Regions from separate parts of the Streptomyces sp. NPDC008121 genome, predicted to be linked through region 3. Evidence: riboswitches for the same ligand, from Rfam matches in the RefSeq annotation. Region 3 holds a riboswitch; each other region holds the start of a gene.
The links. A riboswitch is a leader RNA that binds a small molecule or an ion and turns the genes downstream of it on or off. The one in region 3 is predicted to bind cobalamin.
Positions count from the first base shown of each region.

Region 1: it holds a riboswitch for cobalamin, as region 3 does, so the genes downstream of both, ACFZBD_RS03235 (ABC transporter substrate-binding protein) here and ACFZBD_RS08280 (energy-coupling factor ABC transporter permease) in region 3, are expected to answer to the same signal.
Region 2: it holds a riboswitch for cobalamin, as region 3 does, so the genes downstream of both, ACFZBD_RS17875 (cobalamin biosynthesis protein) here and ACFZBD_RS08280 (energy-coupling factor ABC transporter permease) in region 3, are expected to answer to the same signal.
Region 4: it holds a riboswitch for cobalamin, as region 3 does, so the genes downstream of both, ACFZBD_RS12405 (ribonucleoside-diphosphate reductase subunit alpha) here and ACFZBD_RS08280 (energy-coupling factor ABC transporter permease) in region 3, are expected to answer to the same signal.

Region 1 is NZ_JBIBHT010000001.1:741,999-745,066, reverse strand. Features, by position in the region: gene ACFZBD_RS03245 (DUF1275 family protein) at 1-150, opposite strand, end outside; gene ACFZBD_RS03240 (hemerythrin domain-containing protein) at 587-1,057, shown strand; cobalamin riboswitch at 1,253-1,460, shown strand; gene ACFZBD_RS03235 (ABC transporter substrate-binding protein) at 1,690-2,928, shown strand; gene ACFZBD_RS03230 (iron chelate uptake ABC transporter family permease subunit) at 2,925-3,068, shown strand, end outside.
Region 2 is NZ_JBIBHT010000005.1:59,046-62,113, forward strand. Features, by position in the region: gene ACFZBD_RS17865 (inorganic phosphate transporter) at 1-729, shown strand, start outside; gene ACFZBD_RS17870 (hypothetical protein) at 741-962, shown strand; cobalamin riboswitch at 1,074-1,217, shown strand; gene ACFZBD_RS17875 (cobalamin biosynthesis protein) at 1,250-2,233, shown strand; gene ACFZBD_RS17880 (cobyric acid synthase) at 2,230-3,068, shown strand, end outside.
Region 3 is NZ_JBIBHT010000002.1:617,254-620,321, reverse strand. Features, by position in the region: gene ACFZBD_RS08285 (energy-coupling factor ABC transporter substrate-binding protein) at 1-279, opposite strand, end outside; gene ACFZBD_RS08280 (energy-coupling factor ABC transporter permease) at 279-977, opposite strand; cobalamin riboswitch at 1,006-1,215, opposite strand; gene ACFZBD_RS08275 (PTS-dependent dihydroxyacetone kinase phosphotransferase subunit DhaM) at 1,288-1,695, opposite strand; gene dhaL (dihydroxyacetone kinase subunit DhaL) at 1,736-2,377, opposite strand; gene dhaK (dihydroxyacetone kinase subunit DhaK) at 2,536-3,068, opposite strand, start outside.
Region 4 is NZ_JBIBHT010000003.1:523,981-527,048, forward strand. Features, by position in the region: gene mctP (monocarboxylate uptake permease MctP) at 1-645, shown strand, start outside; cobalamin riboswitch at 705-864, shown strand; gene ACFZBD_RS12405 (ribonucleoside-diphosphate reductase subunit alpha) at 998-3,068, shown strand, end outside.

The sequences.
Region 1 (3,068 bases), on a different contig from region 3:
GTTGGCCACGAACACCCGTCCCAGCCCGAGGAAGCTGGCCGCGTCCACCAGACCGCTGACAAACGTCAGCACAAGCAGTGACGGAACGAACCGCTCGTAGAGGTGCCCGTTGGGAAACAGCCACCGTGCGACCGTCCCACCACCACTCACCGCGGCCCCTCCCCGCAGGCGCGCTTGACCCGGGAGCCGCCGGCTTCCTTCATGACTCGTGTTCGTTGCACTCACTCACTGGAGCAGAAGGTGAAGAGAGGCTCGACGCCACACGCCGCACGTGTGCTTACTCGATCGCCCGTCGCGAGGACGCCCTCGGGGGCCGTGCCCTCGGGGACCGCCGTGAAAAAGCGCAGGTTCAGCGACTGCGAGCCGCACCGCGATCATCCGCACGGACGCGACCCCAACCCGTGACACCCGACGCCAAGGAGGCGCAGGCGCGCCTGGGCGGACAGTTCACGCCGAGCCGTAACGTCCCGTGCCCGGGTGCGGTACCGTACGGGAAGCGTCGCGTGCCGGTGGCAGACTGTGTCAGGCATGGAGGCGCCGGACCGAAGGAGGTTGACGATGTACTCGTCCCACCCTTCGCTCTCGCGTGTCTGAGCGCGAGACGACCAGGCTCGTCGCCTGGAGCCAAGAACTCCGTCAGGTGCACCACCGACTGCGGGAAGCGCTGTCCGTGACCCGCGCCTCCCTCGCCGACGGCACCCCCGGTGAAGCGGCCACCCGCGAACTGCTGCTGTACTGCCACGGCTTCTGCACGGCTCTCGACGCCCACCACCAGGGCGAAGACCGCACCCTGTTCCCCGCCATCGCGGCCGCGCACCCCCAGTTGCGCCCGGTACTGCGCTCCCTTGAGCAGGACCACTCGATGATCGCCTACCTGCTCAACGGCCTCCGCGCCGCGGTCGACCGGGCCGCGCCGCCCGAGGAGCTCGACCAGCACTTCGAAGGCATCGCCGCGATCATGGAGAACCACTTCCGCTACGAGGAACGGCAACTGCTCACCGTGCTCGAGACCCTCGAGCTGGAAGCCGTACCCGGCGAGGTCCTGGGCCCGATATGAGCCGGTGAGCGGTGAATCCGCTTACGCCTCGTCAGCAGTGCCGGCACGCAGACAGTGGTCTGGGGCGACCCCCCACTGCCAACGGCGTCCCGCCCAGGGGCGACGGTCGAGCGCAGTGAAGCGGTCGCCGCAGGCTGCACCGGATGAACACTCCTTGTCATGATGGCTGCACTCGCGGTTGTGTCTGATCGCACAGAGTGTGGTCTGGCGAGGCGTGGCCGGTTCTGCGATGCTTTCGCCGAACAAGCGACGGCGGAACGAGGAAGCCGGTGAGATTCCGGCACGGTACCGCCACTGTGTAGGGGGAGCGACTCCGCCCATGGCCACCGCCCCATCAGGGGTGGGAAGGCCGGAGAAGCTGTGATCCCGAGTCAGGAGACTCACGCCGTCGCACCTCGATGTACGGGGCGGATTTCCCCAGGAGAGGCGGTGGCACTCGTGTGCCTGCGTATGTGTGAGGGCAGTTCCGCGCTGCCTGTGCTCCTCCGGAGCCGGCCTGCCCGGCGTGCCGCACGGGCTCGATCCCCCAGGTCCTGACGACCTCCTCCCTCAGCGGTTTCTTCCCGCACGCCGTATCAGGCGCACCGCCATGCCGGTGCGCCCTGGCCCACGCATGCCCTCAGGAGTCAACTTTGCCGTCCGTACGGTCCCTTGCGCCCGGTCGCCGTCAGGCTGCCGCAGCGGTCTTCCTGGCCGCCGCCCTCACACTCACCGCGTGCGGCGGCGCCTCCGGCCCGCCCGCCGATGCCAAAGCGGCAGCCGCCGGGAAGGGCTGTATCGAGGACTTCGACCCGGCCAAGGACTACTTCCCGGTCAAGTCCACGGTTAAGCACGCCGAGAACTTCACGCTCCGGTACGAGAAGAGCTACCAGGTCCTCACCGTCAAGGAGCCCTTCCCCAAGGGCAAGCCCGAGTCGTACGTCCTGGTCAAGTGCGGTGCGCCGAAGCCGGAGCTGACCGGTGAGCTGGCGTCCGCACAGCAGGTCACCGTCCCCGTCAAGAGCCTGTACTCCGCCTCCACCACCCATCTGCCGCTGCTCACCGAGACCGGCACCCTGGACGTGCTCACCGGTGTCGCGAGCGCCGTGGCCATCTCCTCCGCCGAGGTGCTCGAGCGGGTGCGGGCGGGCGAGGTCGTCGAGTACGCCAAGGACCGCACCCTCGACGCCGAAGCCGTCATCGGCGCCAAGCCGGACGTCCTGATGACCCAGGGCACCGACGACCCGCAGTACCCCAAGCTGCGCCAGGCCGGGATCGCCGTCGTCGCCAACGCCGAATGGCTGGAGCCGAGTCCGCTCGGCCGAGCCGAGTGGGTCAAGGCCATGGCCGCGCTCACCGGGGCGGAGCAGCGCGCCGGTGAGGTGTTCGACACCATCGAGGGCGACTACCGGAAGGTCGCGGCCAAGGGTGCGCAGGCCGTCGCGGCGGGCAGGCCCGTCGAGGTGCTGCCCGGAACGATGTACCAGGGCACCTGGTCCATGCCCGCCGGCGGCAGCTACGCCGCCCGGCTGATCAAGGACGCGGGCGGCACCTATCCGTGGGCGAGCGAGCGGGGCACCGGCGGCCTCCAGCTGAACTTCGAGGGCGTGCACGCCAAGGGCGGCCGGGCCCCGGTCTGGATCGCCGACCAGCAATGGAAGTCCACCGCCGACGCCGTGAAGGCCGACAGCCGGTACGGGCAGCTGAAGGCCCTCACCGGCGGTGCGGTCTGGACGAACACCAAGGCGGTCGGCCCCGGCGGCGGCAACGACTACTTCGAACGCGGTGTGCTGCGCCCGGACCTGGTCCTGGCCGACCTCTTCGCGCTGATGCACCCGGACCGGGCGAAGGGCCACACCTTCACCTTCTACGAGCTGGTGCCCAAGGCGTGACGACGCACCTGACCGCCGCGACGGCCGCCGCCCCGGACACCACGCCGACGATCCGAATGGCGCGGCGGCGCCTCGCCGTCGTCCTCGCCCTCGTCGCCGGTACCACCGCCCTGTTCGTCCTCACCCTCGCGACCGGCTCC
Region 2 (3,068 bases), on a different contig from region 3:
GCCTCCGCCGGTCTCGTCTCCCTCGCCCACGGCACCAACGACGCGCAGAAGACGATGGGTGTCATCACCCTGGCGCTGGTCACCGGTGGCGTCCTCGTCCCCGGCTCCAACCCCCCGATGTGGGTCGTCGTCTCCGCCGGTGTCGCCATCGCCCTCGGCACCTACCTCGGCGGCTGGCGCATCATCCGCACCATGGGCAAGGGCCTCACCGACCTCCGGCCGCAGCAGGGCTTCGCCGCCCAGACCAGCGCCGCCACGGTCATCCTGGCCTCCTCGAACCTCGGCTTCTCCCTCTCGACCACCCAGTCCTGCTCGGGTGCCGTGATGGGCGCGGGCCTCGGCCGCAAGGGCGGTGTCGTCCGCTGGTCGACCGCGACCCGGATGTTCGTCGCCTGGGGTCTGACCCTTCCGGCGGCGGGCCTGGTCGCCGCCGGCGCCGAATTCCTCACCCAGCAGGGCACCTGGGGCATCGCCGTCGTCGCGCTCCTGCTGATCGCCGGCTCCGCCGTCATCTGGGCGCTCTCGCGCCGCAAGCCGGTCGACCACCACAACGTCACCGACGACGACCTGGCCGACGAGCCCGCGGGCGTCGTGACCACCGCCATCGCGGCCGTCACCCCGCCGCCGGCCGGCTCCGTCGCCGCCTTCGCGGACGAGGACCTCAAGACCACCATCCCCTCGCCGGCCCCCACGGACCCGGCAGCCCCCGCGGCCTCCGCCGCGGTGTAAGGACGAACGACATGAAGATCGACTGGGCAGCTCTCGGCTCCGTCTTCGGGGTCAGCCTCGTGGCGACCGTCGCCCTCGTGGGCCTGTTCACCCTCGGCATCATCGGCCTCTCCAAGCAGGAGCAGGCCGCCGCCCAGGGCGGCTCCGCCGCCCTCGCGCGCACCGGCGCGTACGCCTGCTTCGCACTCTGCGCGGCGGCCGTCACGTACGGCATCTATCTGATCGTCGTCTGACGCCTCACCACACCACCGCCGGGCGGGTCGCACCGAAGGGTGCGGCCCGCCCGGTCATCGTCGCTGTGGGGCTTCGCACACTCTCCTGTCGCAGGTCAAGGGTGAGTTGACGGCCGTTCGCGCCCCGTGGTGGACTCTCGGGGCCAATACGGCGGCAGAAGAGGAAGTCCGGTGCGAATCCGGCGCGGTCCCGCCACTGTGACCGGGGGTGAAACCCCGGGAGCCAGGAACTCTCACCGCCGGTCACGTCGAGCCAGGGCGCGGACCCTGAGTGAGGACACAGCGCCATGCCTGGCCGCAGAGCCACCGGTGTATCCGCGCCCCCGGGCGCCTTCGCGTACGGCGCCGCCGCCGGTCTGGCCGCGGACCTGCTCCTCGGCGACCCCCGCCGCGGCCACCCCGTCGCCGCCTTCGGCCGGGCCGCCGGCGCCGTCGAAAGCCTTCTGCGCCGCGACCACCGCGGCTGGGGCGCGTTGCACACCGCCGTCTGCGTGGGCGGTACGGCCGTGCTCGGCGCCCTCGCCGCCCGTACGGTCCGCGACCGGCCCGCCGCGTCCGCCGCCCTGACCGCCGCCTCCGTCTGGGCCGTCGTCGGCGGTACGACCCTGGGCCGGGAGGCCCGCGCCGTCGGCGGGGCGCTGGCCGCCGGGGACCTGGACGTGGCCCGCGAGCGGCTGCCGCATCTGTGCGGCCGCGATCCGCAGGCCCTGGACGGCCCCGCGATGGCCCGCGCGGTCGTGGAGTCCGTCGCCGAGAACACCTCCGACGCCGTCGTCGGCGCCCTGGTCTGGGGCGCGGTCGCGGGCGTGCCGGGGCTGGTCGGCTTCCGGGCCGTCAACACCCTGGACGCGATGGTGGGCCACAAGTCCCCGACGTACCGCCGCTTCGGCTGGGCCTCGGCCCGGCTCGACGACCTCGCCGGCTGGCCGGGGGCGCGGCTGACGGCCCTGCTCGCGACGGTCGCCGGCGGCGACCCCCGGGGCGCGGTGCGGGCCTGGCGCTCCGACGCGGCCGCCCACCCGAGCCCCAACGCGGGCCCGGTGGAGGCGGCGTTCGCCGGCGCGCTCGGCGTACGGCTGGGCGGGACGCTGTCGTACGGCGGGCGGGTGGAGCACCGGCCCGTGCTCAACGGCGAGGGCCGGGCGGTGGAGGTGGCGGACATCGAGCGTGCGGTACGGCTGTCGCGCCGGGTGACCTGGCTGACGCTGGCGGTCTGTGTGGCGGGACGGGCCCTGGCGGGCGCGCGGCAGAGGAAGCGGAGGCACGGATGACGGGCGGGGGGCTGCTGGTCGCCGGGACCACGTCCGACGCGGGCAAGAGCGTCGTCACGGCGGGGATATGCCGCTGGCTGGTGCGTCAGGGGGTGAAGGTCGCGCCGTTCAAGGGCCAGAACATGTCCCTGAACTCCTTCGTGACGAGGGAGGGCGCGGAGATCGGCCGCGCGCAGGCCATGCAGGCTCAGGCCGCCCGGGTGGAGCCCACCGCGCTGATGAACCCGGTACTGCTCAAGCCGGGCAGCGACCGCTCCAGCCAGGTCGTGCTCATGGGGAAGCCGGTCGGCGAGCTGAGCGCGCGCGGCTACCACGGGGGACGGCAGAAGGAGCTCTTCGAGCCGGTCCTCGCGTGCCTGGAGGAGCTGCGGGGCACATATGACGCCGTGATCTGCGAGGGGGCGGGCAGTCCGGCCGAGATCAACCTGCGGCGCACGGACATCGTGAACATGGGCATCGCGCGGGCCGCGCGGCTGCCGGTCCTGGTGGTCGGCGACATCGACCGGGGCGGAGTGTTCGCCCAGTTCTTCGGGACCACGGCGCTCCTCGCGCCCGAGGACCAGGAGCTGATCGCGGGCTTTCTCGTGAACAAGTTCCGCGGCGACGTCTCGCTCCTCGAACCCGGCCTCGACATGCTGCTCGGTCTCACCGGACGGCGGACCTTCGGCGTCCTGCCCTACGCCCACGGCCTCGGCATCGACGAGGAGGACGGGCTGCGGGTCTCGCTGCGCGGCGCGGTCAGGGAGTCGGTCGTGGCGCCGCCGGTCGGCGAGGACGTGCTGCGGGTGGCGGTGTGCGCCGTGCCGCTGATGTCCAACTTCACGGACGTGGACGC
Region 3 (3,068 bases):
GCCCTTGCGCAGACCGAAGTAGTAGGCGAGGACACCGGCGCCGAGGGCCGCCTGCAGCGCGAACAGCGCCGACTCGACCTCGCCTGACGGCGGCTCGTAGAGCGGGCTGAACCACGGCTCGTAGTCGGGCGCGATCTCCGTGATCGCCACCTCCGCCTCGGCGTCGGCGCCGGCGAACGGCTCCTCCTTGTGGTCGCCGAGACCCAGCACCAGCGGGAACACGGCCAGTGCCGCGACGACGAGCAGCAGCAACGTGTTGATCTTCGCGTTACGGCTCATCAGACGTTCGCCTCCGCCTTCTCGGTCTTCCGGGCGCCCGGGAGGAGAATCCCGAGACGGGTCAGATCGCCCTTGCTGGACTGCGTCAGCAGCCGCATCACGAGCACCGTCAGCAGGCCCTCGCTGACCGCGAGCGGCAGCTGCGTGACGGCGAAGATGGAGCCGAACTTGGCGAGCGCGCCCATGACACCGCTGCCCGGGTCGGGGAAGGCTAGCGCGAGCTGCACGCTGGTGACGCAGTACGTGGAGAGGTCGGCGACGAAGGCGCCGAAGAAGACGCTCACCATCAGCGGGAGGTCGAACCGCCGCAGCAGGCGGTAGATCCCGTATCCGGCCCAGGGCCCGACGATCGCCATCGAGAAGGCGTTGGCGCCGAGCGTGGTGAGCCCGCCGTGGGCGAGGAGCAGCGCCTGGAACAGCAGGGTGATCGTGCCGAGCACCGCCATCACCGGCGGCCGGAACAGGATCGCCCCCAGCCCCGTGCCGGTGGGGTGCGAGCAACTGCCCGTCACCGAAGGAATCTTGAGGGCGGACAGGACGAAGGTGAACGCGCCGGACGCGCCCAGCAGCAGGGTGGACTCGGGGTTGGCCTTGACCTCGCGGGTCAGGGCACGGACGCCGTGGACGACGAAGGGAGCGGACGCGACGCCCCAGGCGACGGCGTGCACGGGCGGTAGATAGCCCTCGGCTATATGCATGATCGGGAGACCCTCTCCAGCACCTCGTGGATGGACAACGCACCTTGGCCGGTCTCCTGGCTGACGGGTCATGCCGTCGCGGCTCCGCCTTCCCACACCGCGACGGTCTCCCGAGGCGGTGCAGTGGCTCCCTCGAAGGGTTCTCCCCGAGGGGTGGAGCCGGACTTCCCGATCACAGTGGCGAGGGCCGCACCGGTTCCACACCGGTTTCCCGTACACCAAGGCGGTGTGACATTAGTGGGTTGACCAGGCGCATCACAACACGGAGGCTTCCGCGGACGGTGTGTGACGGGTCTCTCGCGCCCCCCGCTCACTCCTTTCGGTACGTGTACGCCTCCGCTGCCGCCGCCTCCACGGCGTCCAGGTCGCCGCCCGCGCTCGCCGTGACGAGGGCGGCGATCGCCCCCTCCACGAAGGGGGCGTCCACAAGCCGGGACCCCTCGGGCAGCTCGTCGCCCTCGGCGAGGAGCGCCTTGACCGTCAGCACGGCGCTGCCCAGGTCGACGAGGAGGGCGACACCGGCCCCCCGGTCGGCTTCCCGCGCCGCCTCGGCGATCAGCTCGGAGCTCGTACCGAGGCCGCCGCCGGGGTCACCGCCCGCGGCGACGATCGGCGCGGAGGGGCCGCCGCCCGCGAGTCCCCGGGCGAGTTCGGCGACGGCGGAGGCCACGGCGGCGCTGTGCGAGACGAGGACGATGCCGACCGGGCCGCCGGTCACGGGGCCACCTCCGTACGGGTGGTGCCGTTGCGACGGCGGGTCATGCGGCCACCTCCGCGAGGGCGGCGATCAGCAGGGCGGACGAGGTGGCGCCGGGGTCCTGATGCCCGATGGAGCGTTCGCCCAGGTAGCTGGCGCGGCCCTTGCGGGCCCGCAGCGGGACGGTCGCCAGCGCGCCCTGTTCGGCGGCCGCCGCGGCCGCCTCGAAGGACTCGCACAGCGCGTCGGCCGCCGGGACGAGCGCGTCCAGCATCGTCTTGTCGCCGACCTGCGCACCGCCCAGCTGGGCGACGGCGGCGACCCCGGCGGCCAGGGCCTCGGCGAAGGTCTCGCGGGTGACCGTCCCGGCGTCGCCGAGCGCCTTTCCGGTGCGGCGCAAAAGGGTTCCGTACAGCGGTCCGGAGGCCCCGCCGACGGTGGAGATCAGCCGGCGCCCGGCGGTGGTGAGCACCCCGCCCGGTGTCGGGGGAGGCTCCTTCTCCAGAACCTCCGTGACGGCGGCGAAGCCCCGCTTGAGGTTGGAGCCGTGGTCGGCGTCGCCGATGGCGGAGTCCAGTTCGGTGAGGCGGTCGGCCTCGCGGTCGACGGCGGCGGCGACGGCGGCCAGCCAGGCCCGGAAGAACGCGGCATCGAGCCCGTCGTCGGGACCGGGCGCCTCCGCTCCGGCCGGCCCACCGGGCACGTTCGCTCCGGCCTGCCCGCCGGGCGCGTTCGCTCCGGTCGGCCCACCGGGCACGTCTGCTCCGGCCGGCCCGCCGGGCGCGTTCGCTCCGGTCGGTCCCTCAGTCGCGGCCGGTCCGTCGGCTGCGGTCGGTTCGTTCACGTCGGGCACTCTCCTTCTCAGCGGCCCCAGCGCAGGGCGGGCGTCTGTACGGGTGCGTCCCACAGGCGTAGCAGTTCCTCGTCGGCCGCGCAGAGCGTCACCGAACAGCCGGCCATGTCGAGGGAGGTCACGTAGTTCCCGACGAGCGTGCGGGCGACCGGGATCCGCCGCTCGCCGAGGACCCGCTGGACCTCGGCGTTGAACCCGTACAGCTCCAGCAGCGGCGTCGCCCCCATGCCGTTGACCAGCGCGAGGACGGGGCCCGAGGGCCGCAGGTCGTCCAGGACGGCGTCGACGGCGAAGTCCGCGATCTCCCGCGAGGTCATCATCGCGCGCCGCTCGCGCCCCGGCTCGCCGTGGATGCCGATCCCCAACTCCAGCTCGCCCTCCGGCAGGGCGAAGGTGGGGCTGCCCTTGGCGGGCGTCGTACAGGCGCTCAGCGCCACGCCGAAGGAGCGCGACCGCTCGTTCACCCGCCGGGCGATCGCCTCGACCCGCTCCAGGGGCGCGCCCTCCTCGGCGGCGGCACCCGCGATCTTCTCCACGAACA
Region 4 (3,068 bases), on a different contig from region 3:
CAGCTGTTCGAGAACATGTTCCCGGACTGGTTCGCGGGCGTGGCCTTCGCCGCGATCGGCATCGGCGCGCTGGTGCCGGCGGCGATCATGTCGATCGCCGCGGCCAACCTCTTCACCCGCAACATCTACAAGGACTTCCTGAAGCCGGACGCCACGCCGGAGCAGGAGACCAAGGTGTCCAAGCTGGTGTCCCTGCTGGTGAAGGTCGGCGCGCTGGCCTTCGTCCTCACCATGGACAAGACCGTCGCCATCAATTTCCAGCTCCTCGGCGGCATCTGGATCCTGCAGACCCTGCCGGCGCTGGTCGGCGGTCTGTTCACCCGCTGGTTCCACCGCTGGGCGCTGCTCGCCGGCTGGGCCGTCGGCATGGTGTACGGCACGGCGGCGGCGTACGGAGTGGCCAGCCCGACCCAGAAGCACTTCGGCGGCTCGTCCGCCGAGATCCCGGGCATCGGCGAGATCGGCTACATCGGTCTCACCGCCTTCGTGCTCAACGTCGTCGTCACCGTCGTCCTCACCTTCGTCCTGAGGGCGGTCAAGGCGCCGGACGGCATCGACGAGACCTCTCCGTCGGACTACACCGCGGACGCGGGCGACCCGGGGGTCGAGACCGAGCTTCCCAAGCTCGGCGCGAACACGCACTGACCGCTCGCTCCGGGGCGGAGGGGCTGAAAGGCGGACGCACCGGAGGAGGAGCGACACAACATGTGGGGGGTGCCGCAAGCGGCGCCCCCCACATGTATGCTCATCTCGCTGTCGCCGCAGGGGAATCCGGTGGAAATCCGGAACTGTCCCGCAACGGTGTGTTGGTGTGCTTTTGCGCTCACGCGAGTCCGAAGACCTGCCGACAGTGCGCCCGGTCCGTCCGTTCCGGGTGCCAGAGTCGTCCGGGCCTCGCGGAGTGGGCCGGTGGACACGGCGCGCGCCCGCGTGAAGGGGTGCCCCCTGCCGTCCGCCTCCCGCCGCCGCCCCCGGGCCGAGCGAGGGAGAGCCCCACGTGACCATCGCGCCAGCCGATCCGGCCACGGCGATCGAGAGCGACGGACCCGGCACCATGCTGCTGCGGACCCTGACCGACCTCACCGCCGATCTCCCCGACACCGACCCGGGCAAGGTCGCCGCCGCCGCGCTGCGCGGCCGCAACGCCTCCTCCGACGAGGCGGAGCTGCGGGAGCTGGCCACCGAGGCGGCCGCCGGTCTGATCGCCGAGGACCCGGCCTACTCCCGGCTCGCGGCCCGCCTGCTGACGATCACCATCGCCGACGAGGCCGCCGGCCAGGGCGCGATCACCTTCTCCTCCTCGGTGGCCGTCGGCCACCACGAGGGTCTGATCGCCGACCGCACGGCCGCGTTCGTCCGGCAGCACGCCGCCCGGCTGGACGCGCTGATCGACTCCGCCGCGGACGACCGCTTCGGCTACTTCGGCCTGCGCACGCTCTTCTCCCGCTACCTCCTGCGCCACCCGATCACCCGCAAGGTGATCGAGACCCCGCAGCACTTCATGCTCCGGGTGGCCTGCGGGCTCGCCGAGGACGACAGCGCCCGCGCGCTCGACGAGGTGGCGGCGCTCTACGGGCTGATGAGCCGGCTCGACTACCTCCCCTCCTCCCCCACGCTCTTCAACTCCGGCACCCGCCACCCGCAGATGTCGTCCTGCTATCTGCTGGACTCGCCGAAGGACGAGCTGGACTCCATCTACGACCGGTACCACCAGGTCGCCCGGCTCTCCAAGCACGCCGGCGGCATCGGCCTGTCGTACTCCCGCATCCGAGCCCGCGGCTCGCTGATCCGCGGCACCAACGGGCACTCCAACGGCATCGTGCCGTTCCTCAAGACGCTGGACGCCTCCGTCGCCGCCGTGAACCAGGGCGGGCGGCGCAAGGGCGCGGCCGCCGTCTACCTGGAGACCTGGCACGCGGACATCGAGGAGTTCCTGGAGCTACGCGACAACACCGGTGAGGACCAGCGGCGTACGCACAACCTCAACCTGGCGCACTGGATCCCGGACGAGTTCATGCGGCGGGTCAACGCCGACGCCCCGTGGTCGCTGTTCTCCCCCGCCGACGTGCCCGAGCTGGTCGACCTGTGGGGCGAGGAGTTCGACGCCGCCTACCGCGCCGCCGAGGCCAAGGGGCTGGCCCGCAAGACCATGCCGGCGCGCGAGCTGTACGGCCGGATGATGCGGACGCTGGCGCAGACCGGCAACGGCTGGATGACGTTCAAGGACGCCTCGAACCGGACCGCCAACCAGACGGCGGAGCCCGGCCACACGGTGCACTCCTCCAATCTCTGCACGGAGATCCTGGAGGTCACGGACGACGGCGAGACCGCGGTCTGCAACCTGGGCTCGGTCAACCTCGGCGCCTTCGTCGACCTGTCGACCGGCGACATCGACTGGGAGCGGCTGGACGCGACCGTCCGTACCGCCGTCACGTTCCTCGACCGGGTCGTCGACATCAACTTCTACCCGACCGAGCAGGCCGGGCGCTCCAACTCCCGCTGGCGGCCCGTCGGCCTGGGCGCGATGGGCCTCCAGGACGTCTTCTTCCAGCTGAAGCTGCCCTTCGACTCGCCCGAGGCCCGCGCGCTGTCGACGCGGATCGCCGAGCGGATCATGCTCGCGGCGTACGAGGCCTCCACCGACCTCGCCGAGCGCAACGGCCCGCTCCCGGCCTGGGAGAAGACCCGCGCCGCCCGGGGCGTCCTGCACCCCGACCACTACGACGTCGCGCTGACCTGGCCCGAGCGCTGGGCCGCGCTGCGCGAGCGGATCGCGGCGGTCGGCATGCGCAACAGCCTCCTCCTCGCCATCGCGCCGACGGCGACGATCGCGTCGATCGCGGGCGTGTACGAGTGCATCGAGCCGCAGGTCTCCAACCTCTTCAAGCGCGAGACGCTCTCCGGGGAGTTCCTCCAGGTCAACTCCTACCTCGTGGACGAGCTGAAGCGGCTCGGCGTGTGGGACGCGCAGACCCGTGAGGCGCTGCGCGAGGCCAACGGCTCGGTCGCCGACTTCGGCTGGGTGCCGGCCGAGGTGCGCGAGCTGTACCGCACGGCGTGGGAGATCC